Regions from separate parts of the Labrys sp. LIt4 genome, predicted to be linked through region 1. Evidence: riboswitches for the same ligand, from Rfam matches in the RefSeq annotation. Region 1 holds a riboswitch; the other holds the start of a gene.
What was found. A riboswitch is a leader RNA that binds a small molecule or an ion and turns the genes downstream of it on or off. The one in region 1 is predicted to bind thiamine pyrophosphate.
Positions count from the first base shown of each region.

Region 2: it holds a riboswitch for thiamine pyrophosphate, as region 1 does, so the genes downstream of both, thiB (thiamine ABC transporter substrate binding subunit) here and thiC (phosphomethylpyrimidine synthase ThiC) in region 1, are expected to answer to the same signal.

Region 1 covers NZ_JAGIPY010000016.1:12,979-20,432, reverse strand. Annotated here, with positions in the region: gene J8I29_RS23680 (amidohydrolase) at 1-1,360, shown strand, start outside; gene J8I29_RS23675 (AraC family transcriptional regulator) at 1,438-2,346, opposite strand; gene J8I29_RS23670 (DUF2000 family protein) at 2,349-2,756, shown strand; gene J8I29_RS23665 (YbaK/EbsC family protein) at 2,769-3,233, opposite strand; gene J8I29_RS23660 (acetyl-CoA hydrolase/transferase C-terminal domain-containing protein) at 3,393-4,736, opposite strand; TPP riboswitch at 4,993-5,100, shown strand; gene thiC (phosphomethylpyrimidine synthase ThiC) at 5,201-7,042, shown strand; gene thiO (glycine oxidase ThiO) at 7,026-7,454, shown strand, end outside.
Region 2 covers NZ_JAGIPY010000002.1:234,071-241,524, reverse strand. Annotated here, with positions in the region: gene ade (adenine deaminase) at 17-1,720, opposite strand; gene J8I29_RS04020 (ATP-binding cassette domain-containing protein) at 1,882-2,514, opposite strand; gene J8I29_RS04015 (ABC transporter permease subunit) at 2,498-4,054, opposite strand; gene thiB (thiamine ABC transporter substrate binding subunit) at 4,092-5,093, opposite strand; TPP riboswitch at 5,159-5,271, opposite strand; gene J8I29_RS04005 (VWA domain-containing protein) at 5,377-6,591, opposite strand; gene J8I29_RS04000 (DUF5682 family protein) at 6,581-7,454, opposite strand, start outside.

The DNA of each region.
Region 1 (7,454 bases):
CGACGGGCGCGGCCGCCTGGTGATGCCGGGCCTCGTCAATGCCCATACCCATTCCGGCGAAACCTTCTTCCGAGGCCGCTATGAGCGCCTGCCGCTGGAACTGTGGCTGCTCTATGCCTATCCGCTGCTGATGGGCCCGCTCCTGCCGCCGCGCCTGCTTTATCTGCGCACGCTGCTGCTCGCGATGGAATCGCTGAAGGGCGGCGTCACCCTGCTGTGCGACGATTTCTTCGACCCGCCCCATCACGATCTCGATCGGCTCGGCACCGTGTTCCGGGCCTATGAGGATGCGGGCATCCGCGCCAATGTCTCCAGCGCGGTGATGAACATCCACCCGCTCGACGCCATCGCCCATGGCCGGCAGACCATGCCGCCCGAGCTGCAGGCTCGCCTCGATTTCGGCCCGCCGATCAGCGCTGCCGGCTATATCGACTATTGCCGCTCCGCCTTGGCGGCGTTCCAGGACAAGGCCGAGCGGCTGCGTTTCATGATCGCGCCCTCCGCGCCCCAGCGCTGCACGCCCGACCTGATGCTGGCCTGCGACGAGCTGGCCCGGCAATGGCACGTGCCCTTCCACACCCATGTCCTGGAGACCAAGGTCCAGGCGGTGACCGGCCAGCTTTTCCACGGCAAGAGCCTGATCCGCTATTTGCACGATCTCGGCCTGCTGCATGCCGGCATCACCATCGCCCACTCTGTCTGGGTCGACGACGACGACATCGCCCTGATGGGCGCGGCGGGCTGCTCGGTGGCCCACAATGCCGTCTCCAATCTGAAGCTCGGCGCCGGCATTGCGCCGCTGCGCCGCCTCATCGATGCCGGCGTCAGCATAGGCCTCGGCACCGACGGGGTCTGCTCCAACGATACGGCCCGGATCTTCGACGTGATGCGTACGGCCGCCCTGGTGCAAAGCGCCACCGGCCCGGATCATGAGCGCTGGGTCTCGGCACAGGAAGTCCTCAAGGCCGCCACGCTGGGTGGCGCGCGCACCGCCCTTCTGGAAGAACGCACCGGTTCGCTGGAGGTCGGCAAGCGCGCCGATCTGATCATGCTCCGGCTCGACAGCCTGGCCTTCACGCCACTCAACGACATCGTCAGGCAACTCGTCTATGCCGAGAACGGCGCTTCGATCGAACGTGTGATGGTCGAGGGCGAGATCGTGGTGGAGGAGGGCCGCTTGACCCGCATCGACGAGGACGCCGTTCTCGCCGAAATCCGGCAGGCCATGCCGGCCTTCCTGGCCGAGCATGCCGAGATCGAGGCCCGCAACAGCGTCTTCCATCCCTATTTCGACGAGATCCATCGCCGCGCCACGGCCCAGGATGTAGGCATGGACAGATATGCCGGGACGCGTGGGTAATTGAAGCCCGACCGTCATCCCGGCGGGGCCACCGGCCGAAGGAAGGGGACCCAGGGGCCATAAGTTGGGCCGCCGGGTCAGGCAGCGGCCGAATCCGGCCGCCGTCCCGTCTCGACCAAGCCGGCCCAGCGCCCCGGCGTCATGCCATAGGCCTTCTTGAAATGGCGGGTGAGATGGCTCTGGTCGGCAAAGCCGGTGGCGACGGCGACCTCGGCGAGCGGTTCGCCGGCCGCAATCAGGGCACGAGCCCGGCCCAGGCGCCGCATCACCAGGAAACGGTGCGGGCTGGTGGCGAAAGCAGCACGAAAATGCCGTGACAGGGCATAGCGGTCCAGCCCGGCAATCTCCTCGAGGTCTTGAGAGCGCACGGCATGTAGGGCATGCGCCTCGAGATAGTCGCGCACCCGGTCGACTTGCCGCCAGGCAAGGCTGCCGATGGATTTGAGCGGCTGGCCGGCGTGCCTGGCGAGTCCTTGTGCCAGACGCGCAATGAGATCATCGGCGGCGAGCTGCTCCAGCCCGCGATCCAGCGGGCCGAGCAATCCGAGAATGTCCTCGCGCAGCGCCGGATCGCTGAACACCGGCTGGCGCACGAAGGGCAGCGACACCGCGCCCTCGCCGAGACCGCGCATCAGCAGCGACGGCTCCAGATAGAGGATGCGGTAATGCAGTCCCGCTTCGGTGCCAGCCCCGCCGTCATGCAGCTCGTCGGGATGCAGCACCATGACCTGCCCTGGCAGGCTGGCACGCGCGACGCCGCGGTAATGGAAGCTCTGGACACCTTCCAGGGTGACGCCGACAGCATAGGTATCGTGGCGATGCAGTTCGAAGGCATTGCCTTGGAACCAGGCTTCCATGCGTTCGATGCCGGGCAGCGGCGGTGCAGTACGAATGCTGTCGGCGCACGAACGTTCAAGACCCTGGAAGGCCTGGCGTCCTATGGCTGGGCTAGTCCCACTCGAAGACTCTGACTCGAAGGTCGTCATTCATGTTCGATACCAAGTTTGCCATCGTGTTGCGAGACGATCTTGCGTCCTGGCAGGCGCTCAACGTCACCGCCTTCCTCACCAGCGGCATCGTCGCCCAGGCACCCGACATGATCGGCGAACCCTATCGCGACCGGGCCGGGCGTTTCTACAATGCCCTGTCGGTGCAGCCGGCGATCATGCTGGCGGCGGACGCGGAAACGATGAGCGCGATCCATCGCCGCTCTCTCGATCGGAACGTCAGGACCTCGCTCTATATCGAAGAGATGTTCCGGTCGGGTCACGATGCCGCCAATCGCGCCGTCTTCGCCGATTTCGCCGTCGATGATGCCAAGGTGGTGGGCATCGCGCTGCGGGCCGACAAGAAGGTCGTCGACAAGATCGTCAAGGGCGCGAAAATGCACCCGTGAGACCGGAAATGCTCAAGCCTTCACATTGGCCACCGAACCGCCGATCACCCGCACGAGATCGGCAGGGGTGGTGCGGAAGGCATGACTGGGTGACCCGGCCGCGGCCCAGACGGGATCGAGGGCCAGCAGATCCTCGTCGATCAGGATGAGGGCCGGCGCCAGATGGCCGACCGGCGCCACGCCGCCCACGGCAAAGCCGGTGGTGGCCTCGACCCAGGCCGGGTCAGCCCGCTCGACCTTGCGCCCGAGGGCAACGCCGACCTTGGCGCGGTCGATGCGGTTGACGCCGGAGGCGACCACCAGGATCGGCGTCTCGCCGGAGCGGAAGATGATGGATTTGGCGATCTGGGCGATGCTGCACCCCACCGAAGCGGCAGCCTCGGCCGCGGTATGGGTGCCCTCGGCGAACATGGCGATAGTGTCGGGATGCCCGGCCTGCAGCAGGGCCTGCCGGACCCGGTCAATGGCTTGCGTCATGAAAACGTCCTCATTCGGAAGCTGGGCAAGTTAGGGCAGGCGAGGAAGAGTGCCAAGCGAGGCCTCTTTCCCGGGTGCGCGGACCTCTCGCCCGCCTCTTCCTCTCCGCGAGCGAGCGTTTCCAGGAGCGGGCAAGATGCCCGCGCACCCGAAAACCACTCACACCATGCCGTAGCAGAAGCGCGGGATCAGGCCGTTCTCGCGGGCCTCGCGTTCCAGGCCCTCCCGGAAGTCGGGATGAGCGAGGCCGATCAGCGCCTTGGCGCGCTCGGCCACCGAACGTCCCTTGAGGTTGGCTATGCCATATTCCGTAACGACATACATCACGTCCGTGCGCGGTGTGGTCACCACATTGCCCGGCGTGAGATTGAGCACGATCCGGCTGCGGCGATCGCCGCGCTTGTCGAAGGTCGAGGACATGCATAGGAAGGATTTGCCGCCCTTGGAGGCGTAGGCGCCGCGCACGAACTGCAGCTGGCCGCCGGTGCCGCTGATATGGCGATGGCCGTCGCTCTCGGAAGCCGCCTGGCCCTGCAGGTCCATCTGCGTGGTGTTGTTGATCGATACGACGTTGTCGTTCTTGGCGATGTTGTGCGGCAGATTGGTGTAATCGACCGGATAGGACTTGAAATGCGGGTTGCGGTTGATCGCCTCATATTGACGGCGTGAACCGGCCGCGAAGGTGAAGGCGGCGCAGCCCTGGTCGATCGTCTTGCGCGCGCCGGTCACCAGGCCCGCATCGTAGAGCGAGACGATGCCGTCCGTCATCATCTCGGTATGGATGCCGAGATCACGGATGCCGCTGTCCTTGAGGATGGTGCAGACGGCATTGGGCATGCCGCCGATGCCGATCTGCAGGCAGGCGCCGTCGTCGATCTCCTCGACGATGCGCGCGGCAACCGCCCGGTCGATCTCGCTCGGCTCGGGATTGCCGATCTCGGGCGTCTTCTGGCCGTCGCCATCGATGATATGGTCGACCGAACTGACATGGATGGCGTTGCCCTCGCCATAGACATAGGGCAGGTCTTCGTTGACTTCGACGATCACCGTGCGCGCCCGCTCGAGAATGGCCTCGACATAGGTGGCACCGCCGCCGAAGTTGAAATAGCCCTCGGCATCCATCGGCGCGGTCTTGATCACCGCGACATCGACGGGATCGATGAAACGGCGGTAGAAGTCAGGCGCCTCGCCGAAATTGAACGGGATGTAATTGCAGCGCCCGGCATCGTGCTGCTTGCGGTCATAGCCGGAGAAATGCCAGTTGAACCAGCCGAAATGCTCGCCATTGGGGTCGCATTCCTGCGTGGCGCGCGGGCGCATGGTGAGGCAGTGGCGGATCTTGACGTCATGGAGCTCATCGCGCCGGGCGGCAAGGGCGACCTCGAACGCATCGGGCTGAGTCAGGCCGAAGCCATAGTCGAGCCACATGCCCGATTTGACCAGCGCCGCCGCTTCGGCGGCCGTGATCTTCGTCGCCTGCTTGCCCCGAAGGCCGATGGTCATGGCGCTTCCTCCCCCAATCGTGCCGGCGCTCAGGCGCCTTTTGCGGCAGCTTCCCCGACGGCCGGGGCCCTGTCAACCAAAGGGGACGGTCGGAAATGGGTTTCAGGAAACTCGGCGCATCCACGATGGACGACTTCGATGCCGGCGACACCGGCGCGCCGACGTGACGATCGCCGAAAAGGCAGCCTTTCGATCTTCCAACATAATGCGACAATCCTTCCCTCTGGACGCAGCCCGATTCCAGGTCTAACCTTGAACCCGTTCCGAGGGGTGTCCTGCGCGAGCGGGGCTGAGATGGCCGAGAGCCGAACCCTTCGAACCTGATCCGGGTCATGCCGGCGAAGGGACGGGAACAGGGCTTCTGCCATTCTATTTGGCTAAAGTCCCGGAGCCGGCTGAGACGCCGGTTCGGCCCAGACAATCGTCGCCCCGGATCTCCATGACTCGCAACGAGGAGGAGATCCATGAACATCCAAAATCCCAAGAACAAGATCGCGGCGCCGCAAAGCGTGACCACGGGGCCGATCGCCGGCTCCCGCAAAGTCTATGCGGCTCCCGCTTCGCATCCCCGGATGCGGGTGCCCTTCCGCGAGATCGCGCTGAGCGATGCTTCGCTCGCCCCCATCCGCGTCTACGACCCCTCCGGCCCCTATACCGAGGACAATGCCAGCATAGATTTGAAGCAGGGCCTGCCGACCCTGCGCGAAGACTGGATCGCCGCCCGCGGATTCGGCGCGATCGAGGGCCGGGCCGTCAGGCCCGAGGACAATGGCAATGTCTCCGCCGACAGGCTGGTGGCCCCCTGCCCGGCGACACGCAAGCTGCGCCGCGGCGCCGACGGCCAGCGGGTCACCCAGTATGAATTCGCCAGGGCCGGCATCGTCACCGAGGAGATGGTCTATGCCGCCTTCCGTGAGAACCTCGCCCGCGAGAAAGCCCTTGACGGCGCAGCCGAGCGCCGTGCGGACGGCGAGGACTTCGGCGCGGCCATTCCTGAATTCGTTACGCCGGAATTCGTGCGCGACGAGATCGCCCTGGGGCGCGCCATCCTGCCCGCCAATATCAACCATCTCGAACTCGAGCCGATGGTGATCGGCCGCAACTTCCTGGTGAAGGTCAACGCCAATATCGGCAATTCCGCCGTCACTTCCGGCGCCGCGGAGGAAGTGGAGAAACTGGTCTGGGCCACGCGCTGGGGCGCCGATACCGTGATGGATCTCTCCACCGGGCGCAACATCCACAACATCCGCTCCTGGATCCTGCGCAATTCGCCGGTGCCGATCGGCACGGTGCCAATCTACCAGGCGCTGGAGAAGGTCGACGGCGACCCGCTCAAGCTCGACTGGGAGGTGTTCAAGGACACGCTGATCGAGCAGGCCGAGCAGGGCGTCGATTATTTCACCATCCATGCCGGCGTCCGCCTCGCCCATGTGCCGCTCACCGCCAGCCGCGTCACCGGCATTGTCTCGCGCGGCGGCTCGATCATGGCGCGCTGGTGCCTGGCCGGCCATCGCGAGAGCTTCCTCTATGAGCATTTCGGCGACATCTGCGACATCATGCGCCGCTATGACGTCTCCTTCTCGCTCGGCGACGGCTTGCGTCCCGGCTCGATCGCCGATGCCAACGACGCGGCCCAGTTCGCCGAACTGGAGACCCTGGGCGAATTGACCAGGATCGCCTGGGACAAGGGCTGCCAGGTGATGATCGAGGGTCCCGGCCACGTGCCGATGCACAAGATCAAGCAGAATATGGACAAGCAGCTTGCCGCCTGCGGCGAAGCGCCCTTCTACACGCTCGGGCCGCTGACCACGGATGTCGCGCCGGGCTACGACCACATCACCTCCGGAATCGGCGCGGCGATGATCGGCTGGTTCGGCACCGCCATGCTCTGCTACGTCACGCCCAAGGAGCATCTCGGCCTGCCCAACCGCGACGACGTCAAGACCGGCGTGATCACCTACCGCATCGCCGCCCATGCCGCCGATCTCGCCAAGGGCCACCCCGCCGCCAAGATCCGGGACGACGCCCTGTCGCAAGCCCGCTTCGACTTCCGCTGGGAGGACCAGTTCAACCTCTCGCTCGATCCGGATACCGCGCGCGCCTATCACGACGAGACGCTGCCCAAGGACGTGCACAAGGTCGCGCATTTCTGCTCGATGTGCGGGCCGAAATTCTGCTCGATGAAGATCACCCAGGATCTGCGCGAGGAGGTCCGGGCGATGGAAGAAGCCGCCCGGCAGGGCATGGCTGAGAAATCGCGCGAATTTCTCGAACAGGGCGGGGCCCTCTATGTCCCGGCCGAATGACGTCAAGCGCGTCACCGTGGTGGGGGCCGGCGTCGCCGGCCTCGTCACGGCGATGGAATGCGCGGAGCGCGGCGCCGAGGTCGAGATCCTGGAGCGGAGCCAGGTGCTCGGCGCCCAGGCTTGCTCCTGGCTGGCGGGGGGCATGCTGGCGCCCTGGTGCGAACGCGAAAGCGCCGAGATCGAGGTCGAGCGGCGCGGCGAACTCGCGCTGGCCTGGTGGCCGCGTCATGTGCGCGAAACCGTGCAGCGCGGCACCCTGGTGGTCGCGCCGGCCCGCGACGGCAGCGAGATCGCCCGTTTCGCCCGCCGCACAAAGGCGCATGTCCCGGTGGACGGGCCGGGCATCGCCACGCTCGAGCCGGACCTCGCCGGCCGCTTCCAGCAGGGCCTGTTCTTTCCCCGCGAGGCCCAT
Region 2 (7,454 bases), on a different contig from region 1:
CTGTCAAGAGCACAACTCAAGCGGAAATCAACTCGAAACGATCGACATCGACCATCCCCATGTCGGTGATCTTGAGATGGGGAATCACCGGCAAGGGCAGGAAGGCGACCTGCAGGAAAGGTTCGGCCAGGGTGACGCCAAGCGATTTGGCGGCCGCGCGCAACGGAATCAGGCGATCACGCACGTCCTCGAAAGTCAGCAGACTCATCAATCCCGCCACCGGCAACGCCAGTTCGGCCAGAATGGCCCCCTCGCGTGCCACCACGAAACCACCGCCGATCTCGCCGAGCCGGTTGACCGCCAGGGCCATGTCGGCATCGTCGGCACCGACGACGCAGATATTGTGCGAATCGTGGCCGACCGAGGAAGCGATCGCCCCCCGCTTCAACCCGAACCCCTTGACGAAGCCGCGCCCGATATTGCCGTTGACGCCGTGCCGTTCGACCACCGCGACCTTCACCACGTCCTGGTCGAGGTCGATATTTCGGCGGCCATTCTCATAGGGAAGGCTCAACCGCAGATGCTCGGTGATGATCTTGCCGGGCACCACGCCCATGACCGGTCCGGTCGGCCCGCCTGCCGTCACCCGGAAATCGGCGGCCGAAACGCGAGGAGCCTTCATCGAGCCGAGCCCCACCGGCGCAATGCGGGTCCGCCCCTCGAACAAGCCGTCCTCCACCACCCGGCCGGCACTGATCACCTGGCGCACGGCGCAATGATCGAGATCTTCGATGAGCACGATATCGGCCCGCTTGCCGGGCGCGATCACGCCGCGATCCCTGAGGCCGAAAGCCATGGCCGCCGACAGCGTCGCAGTGCGATAGGCTGCCAGCGGCTCGGCGCCGAGGGCGATGGCGGTGCGGATCATGAAATCGAGATGGCCCTCTTCGGCAATGTCGAGGGGATTGCGGTCGTCCGTACAGAAGGCGAGATAGGGCGAGTTCCTCACCGTGATCAGTTCGGCAAGGGCATGCAGATCCTTGGAGACCGAGCCCTCGCGGATCAGCAGCGTCATGCCCTTGGCGAGTTTCTCCCGGCCTTCCCTGGCCGTCGTCGTCTCGTGGTCGGTACGGATGCGGGCGGTGAGATAGGCATTCAGATCCGTACCGACGAGAAGCGGGGCGTGGCCGTCGATATGGCCGTCCTGGAACGGCAGGAGCTTGGCAAGACAGGCGGGATCGGCATTGATCACGCCCGGGAAATTCATGAACTCGGCGAGGCCGATCACGCGGGGGTGGTTCTTGAAGGGCTCGAGATCCGGGGCCTCGAGCCGCGCACCGGCAGTCTCCAGGTGGGTCGAGGGCACGCAGCTCGAGAGCTGGACGCGCAGATCCAGCGCCGTCTCACCGGCCGCGTCCAGAAAATAGCGGATGCCATCGGCGCCCACGACATTGGATATTTCATGCGGGTCGCAGATGGCCGTGGTCACGCCATGCCGTAGCACGCAGCGATCGAATTCAGGAGGCGTGACCAGCGAGGATTCGACATGCAGATGCGTGTCGATGAAGCCGGGCACGGCCACGAGCCCGCGCCCCTCGATCTCCCGCCGGCCGCGATAACTGGCATAGGTTCCGACGATGCGATCGCCGCCGATGGCGATATCGGTCTCGGTGAGATCGCCGCTGACGAGGTCGAGCAGGCGCACATTCTTGATCACCAGATCCGCCGGTTCGGTGCCCCGCCCCTGGGCGATCAATCGGGCGAGTTCACTGGCGTCCATCCGGGCAATTCCTTCCAATGTCGTGGGAGCGCGGACGTCCTCGTCCACTCTTCCTCCCTCACAGTCGCGACGTTCTCAGGTGCGGACGAGGACGTCCGCGCTCCCAGGGAAGACGCCACGGCGAGAGGCTCGATGACTCTTACCCCGAGTTTCAAGCCTTGTCAGGCGACCACCCGTCCATCTGCAACCGTGACGACCTGATCGGCCCTGCCCTCGACATCCTCGGGCGTATGGGTCGTCATCAGCACGGTGAGGTTCTTCTCCCGACGAAGCCTGTCGACGAGATCGATCATGCCGGCGCGCATGGTGGGGTCGAGCCCGGTCAGCGGCTCGTCGAGCAGCAGCAGCGGACGCGTGGTCAGCATGGCGCGCGCAAGGGCGACACGCTGGCGCTGGCCGCCGGAGAGCTCGGAGGGAAGGCGCGATTCCATGCCGGCCAGACCGACATGGTCGAGCATCGCCGAGATGGCCTGGCGATCGCCGGCCGACAGCCGAAGGGAGGGCGACAGGGCGAGACCGGCATTCTGCAGGGCCGTGAGATTGGGTAGGAGATTATGATCCTGGAAGACGATGGCCACCGGCCTGTCGGCCGGCTTCAGCGGCAGGAGATCGACCCCTCCGAAGCTGAGCCTGCCGCTCGCGGGTTTCTCGAAACCGGCAATGGCGTGCAGCAAGGTGGACTTACCCCCGCCGGAAGGGCCGACCATGGCCGCCAGCGCACCGCGGGGAACGGTGAGGTCGTAACGCCCCGTCCAATCGTCGATGGTGACGGTGAGATCATCCACGATGAGCATGCCGGCCTCCTAACCGCCCAGCCAGCAGGAACAGGACCAGCACCAGCCCGGCGAGCAGCGCGGCGATGCCGTCCGCCTCGGCGACACGATAGGAGCCGAGCTTGGCATAGAGCAAGGCCGGCAGTGTCACCAGGCTCTGCGAGCCGAACAGGGCCACCACGCCGAGATCGCCGAGCGAAAGTGCCATGGCGAGGGCGAAACCCGCCGTCGCCGAGGGGGCCAGCAAGGGCCATTCGACCAGACGCAGCCGCGCCCAGCCAGTCAGGCCGAGATTGTCGGCAAGCCGGCCATAGCGTTCCTGCGCCAGCGCCATGGGCGGATCGACGAGCCGGTGCACGAAAGGCAGCGCCATCATCGCGTTGACCAGGATGAGGGCGGGCATGGCGACGAAATCGGTTATCCCCAAGGCCCGGGCGATCACGTAAAGACCGGCGGCGAAGGCGAGTGGCGGAGCGGCTAGCGTGAGCAGGGGCGCTGCAGCCATCAGCCGGGCTAGCCGCGGCCAGCCCTGCCCTGCCAACGACAGGCGCGAGCGCGACAGCAGGAGGGCAGCCGCCAGCGACAGCAAGGCGGCCGCCAATGCCACCACCAGGCTGGTCGCAAGAGCCCTGGGCACCTGCGGGTCGACCCCGGCCAGCAACGAGCGGCCGGCATGGATGACGGCCAGCAAGGGAGGCAGCAGCAGAAGCAGGGCCAGGCCGATGACCAGTGCATCGGCCACCCGCAGCCAGCCAGCCTCCCCATCGGGCCGCTCCAGTCTGCGTCCGACGCTCGCCGCTTCCGGCGGCCGCACCAGCAGCGGCGCGGCAAGCGTCACCAGCAGCGCCATCGCGGCGATCTGCAGCAAGGCCAGCACCGCGGCCCTGGCAAAATCGGCATCGGAATGGATGGCCTGGTAGATCGCGACCTCGAACGTGGCACTGCCGGGGCCGCCTCCGAGCGTGAGGGGAATGGCGAAGGACGTGGCGCAGGCGATGAAGATCAGGAGCGCCAGCGCCGGCAGGTCCCGCTTCAGCACCGGCCAGTCGATGCGGCGAAAGATGGCGGCAGGCGACATGCCGAGCGAGGCCGCCAGCCGCCAATGCTCTCCCGGCACGGCTTCCAGCGCCGCGAGGAATATCCGGCTCGCAAAGGCGCCATTGAAGAAGACGTGCACCAGCAGGATGCCGGCGAGCCCGTAGAGCGAGATGGCCGGCAGGCCGATGGCGCCCAGCACGGCATTGGCAATGCCGGCCCGGCCATAGATGCCGGCAAAGGCGAACACGGCGACGATCGAGGGCAGCGCGGCCGCGACCCCGAATAGGGCCAGCAGCAGCCGGCGCCCCGGAAATTGCCGACGCGCCAGCGCCAGGGCGACCAGCGCCCCGAACGAAAGCGAGAGCAAGGTGGAGAGCAGCGCCTGATAGACGGTGAAACCGGCGATCGCGACGAGATAGCCGACATTGCCCTGCCAGGCATCGCCGCCAGCCGAGAGGAACAGGCTGGCGAGCGCGACAAGCACGAGCGCGGCAAGGCCGCCGAGGAGAATCAGGCCGGGCATCGAGGACGAGGCAGCAAGCGCCTTTTCACATCCATCCTCACTTCGCCAAGGCGGCCAGCCACTCGTCGATCCAGGCCTTGCGGTTCTCGGCGAGCTTGGCCGGATCGGCCATCAGGGCCTTGGCTGGAACGGCAACGGCCTTGAAGCTTTCCGGCAGGCCGGCGGCCGGCGTCCTCGCCGGATACATCCAATTGGTCTCGGGCAGGACGGCCTGGGCCTCGTCGGAAAGCAGGAAGGCGAGGAACTGGCGTCCGAGTTCCTGCTGCTTGGAACTCGCGATCAAACCGGCGACCTCGACCTGGGTCTGGTGCCCCTCAGGGAACATCGCGGCCTTGTAGTTGGTCTTCTTCTCGGCGCCGATGTGATAGGCGGGCGAGGTCGAATAGGAGAGCACCATGTCGGCCTCCCCCTTCAGGAAGAGGCCATAGGCTTCCGACCAGCCCGAGGTGACCGTGACGATGCGGGGCTTCAGCGATTTCCAGGCATCGGGGGCCTTATCGCCGTAGACGGCCTTGATCCAGGCGAGCAGGCCGAGGCCGGGCGTCGAGGTACGCGGATCCTCGATCACCAGCTTGGGGCCGTTCTTGTCGTCGACAAGGTCCTTCAGGCTGGCCGGCGGGGTCTTGAGCTTGTCGCTGTCATAGACGAAGGCGAAATAGCCCCAGTCATAGGGAATGAAGGTCTTGTTGGTCCAAGGCTCGGGCAAGGAGAGCTTCTCGGCTGCCACGCCATGCGGCGCGAACAGCCCGGACTTTTCCGCCTCACCCATCAGGTTGTCATCGAGCCCGACGACGACGTCGGCCTTGGTCGAGGCCCCTTCGAGTTTCAGCTTGGCGAAGAGAGCGCCGCCGTCATCGGCGGTTACATAGGCCAGCCTGCAGCTGCACTTGGCCTCGAAGGCAGTCTGCAGCGGTTTTCCGGGACCATATTCGCCGGAGAAGCTCTCATAGGTGTAGACGGTAAGCACCGGCTTGTCCTGCGCCGAGGCCGTGGTGGCGACGGTGGCCAGTGCGAGAGCGGCGAGCAGTTTCCTCAGCATAGCGTCCTCCATGTCGAAAACGGTTCGATACGGACGACGGCGGCGAAGAACATCGAGGTGAAGCCGGACGCTTCGAAGCTCATCCCTCCGCCGGCACGACCCGGATCAGGTTCGATGGGTTAGAGGCAGCTTACGGCCACCGTCTTCTCAGCCCTCGCGGGCACCCCATGAGACGATTCCCGTGTTAGCGCTTTCCCGGAGCAAGGGAAAGTCCGTTTTGCGGAGGCCGGCCGTTCCCAGACAAGGCACGCTGGAGATGCGCCGATGCGACCGAGCCGCCCGCTCAGGCTCGAACCGTGGCGATGTCCCGCCCGGCTGCCCATTCCTGCAGGTCGGAGCGCTTGAGCGCATGCGCCATCATGTCCGGGAACTGATCGGGCGTGCATGCGAAGACCGGGCAGCCGAGCGACGCGAATTTCTGGGCATGATTGGCATCGAAGCCCGGACGTCCATCGTCGGACAAGGCGAGCAGCACGACGAGATTGACGCCGCTGGCCACCAGCGCCGCCGCCCGCCCGAGCATCTCTGCGGCATTGCCCCCTTCATAGAGATCGGTAATCAGGACGAGATGGGTCTTGGCCGGCTGGGAGACGAGGCCCTGGCAATAGGCCAGCGCCGCGTTGATGTCCGTACCCCCGCCGAGTTGCACGCCGAACAGCACCTCGACGGGGTCGGCGAGGTCCTCCGACAGATCGATGATCTGGGTATCGAAACAGACGAGCTTGGTCTCGATCACCGGCAGCGAAGCCATCACCGCCGCGAAGATCGAGGAGTAGACGACGGACGTCGCCATCGAGCCCGACTGGTCCACGCAAAGGATGACCTGATCGAGTTCGGCCTTCGTCCTTGTCTGCCGGGCATGGCCCACCAGCCGTTCGGGCACCACGGTCCTGTACTGTTCCTGCCAATGACGCAGATTGGCCGTGATGGTGCGCGGCCAGTCGATATCGTTGTAGCGCGGCCGGCTCGTCCGCTTGCCGCGCGTGACGGCGCCGCGGATGGTCTCGGCCGTGGCATGGGCGAGGCGCTTCATCAACTCATCGACCACCTTCTTCACCACCATGCGGGCAGTGTCCCTGGTCTTGTCCGGCATGGCCGAGCGCAAGCTGATGAGATCGGCGACCAGATGGACATCCGCCTCGAGCGTGGCGAGAAATTCCGGCTCCAGCATCATCGCCTTGAGATTGAGGCGCTCGAAGGCATCGCGCTGGATCACCTGCACCACGGAGGTGGGAAAGAACTCGCGGATATCGCCGAGCCAGCGCGCCACCCGCGGGGCCGAACCGCCCAGTCCCCCGCGCCGGCCGGGCGCGCCCTTGCCGCCCTCGTCACGGCCATAGAGGGCCGAAAGCGCGCGATCCATGCGGACATCGTCGGGCGACAGATCGGCATCGTCGTCCCCGCCCAAAGCCAGGCGCCAGCGCCGGCGCCGTTCGCCAGGGGAACCTACGGCACCGGCCGCTTCTCCCTCGATGTCGTCGTCCCTCTCATCGGACATGGGTGTCGAGCCCCAGAATTGAGGTGAGCAGCGGCAGGGCTGCAGCAAAGCCCGGGGCGGAAAGATCGTCCCCCGACCGTTTCGGCGCTATATGCCGTCCCGAAGTTGCCCTCGCCACCTCCGCCATCAAGCGCCGGCGCTCGCTGACGCCGAACCCCGAAAAGGCCCGGCGCAGCATCGGCAGCACTTCGGTGAAATCCGTCGATTCTTGCTGAGTGAGCCAATCGTCCACCAGCGCGAACAAGGCCGGATCCTGCAGGATGACCTCGGCGCTGTTGCCGAGAAAGCCCTCCAGCCATTGCCCCGCCGCCTTGGGCGCGTTGCCCGGCGACAACGCTCGCGCGAAGCCGGTCGCGGCCTCGTCTTCTCCCAGAGCGGAGCGATCATAAAGCCGCCTCAGGCCGAGCCCGGCGATGAGCGGCGTGACGGACGCATCGTCACCGAGATCACGCAGGCGCTGCAGCCATTCCCGGCTGAGATGGGTATCGTCCAGAAGATTGAGGGCATCGTCGAACTCCACCATCGCCTTGCGCATGGCCGCCGCCGCGTCGTCATCGAGATTGGCGGCTGCCAGGCCCAGGCCGGCATTGACCTCGACGGCCATCGCCTTTGCAAGCGAAGCAAGCGCCTCAGTCGGCATCTTGCGGGCCGTACCATAGCGCAGCACGGAGACCAGGGGTGGCACAGCCTGCATCAGGCTGACCACATCGGCCGCGTCCACTGCCGCCGCCTGCAACAGGCCGATGCACTGCTCGGCCGCCTGAGGCAGATCCGACATCAGGCAGAGCCGCACCAGATCGGCCAGCACCCTGACATCCTTCGTAGCCGAGGCTCGCGCTACGGCCGCCCCGCTGGCCGCCTGC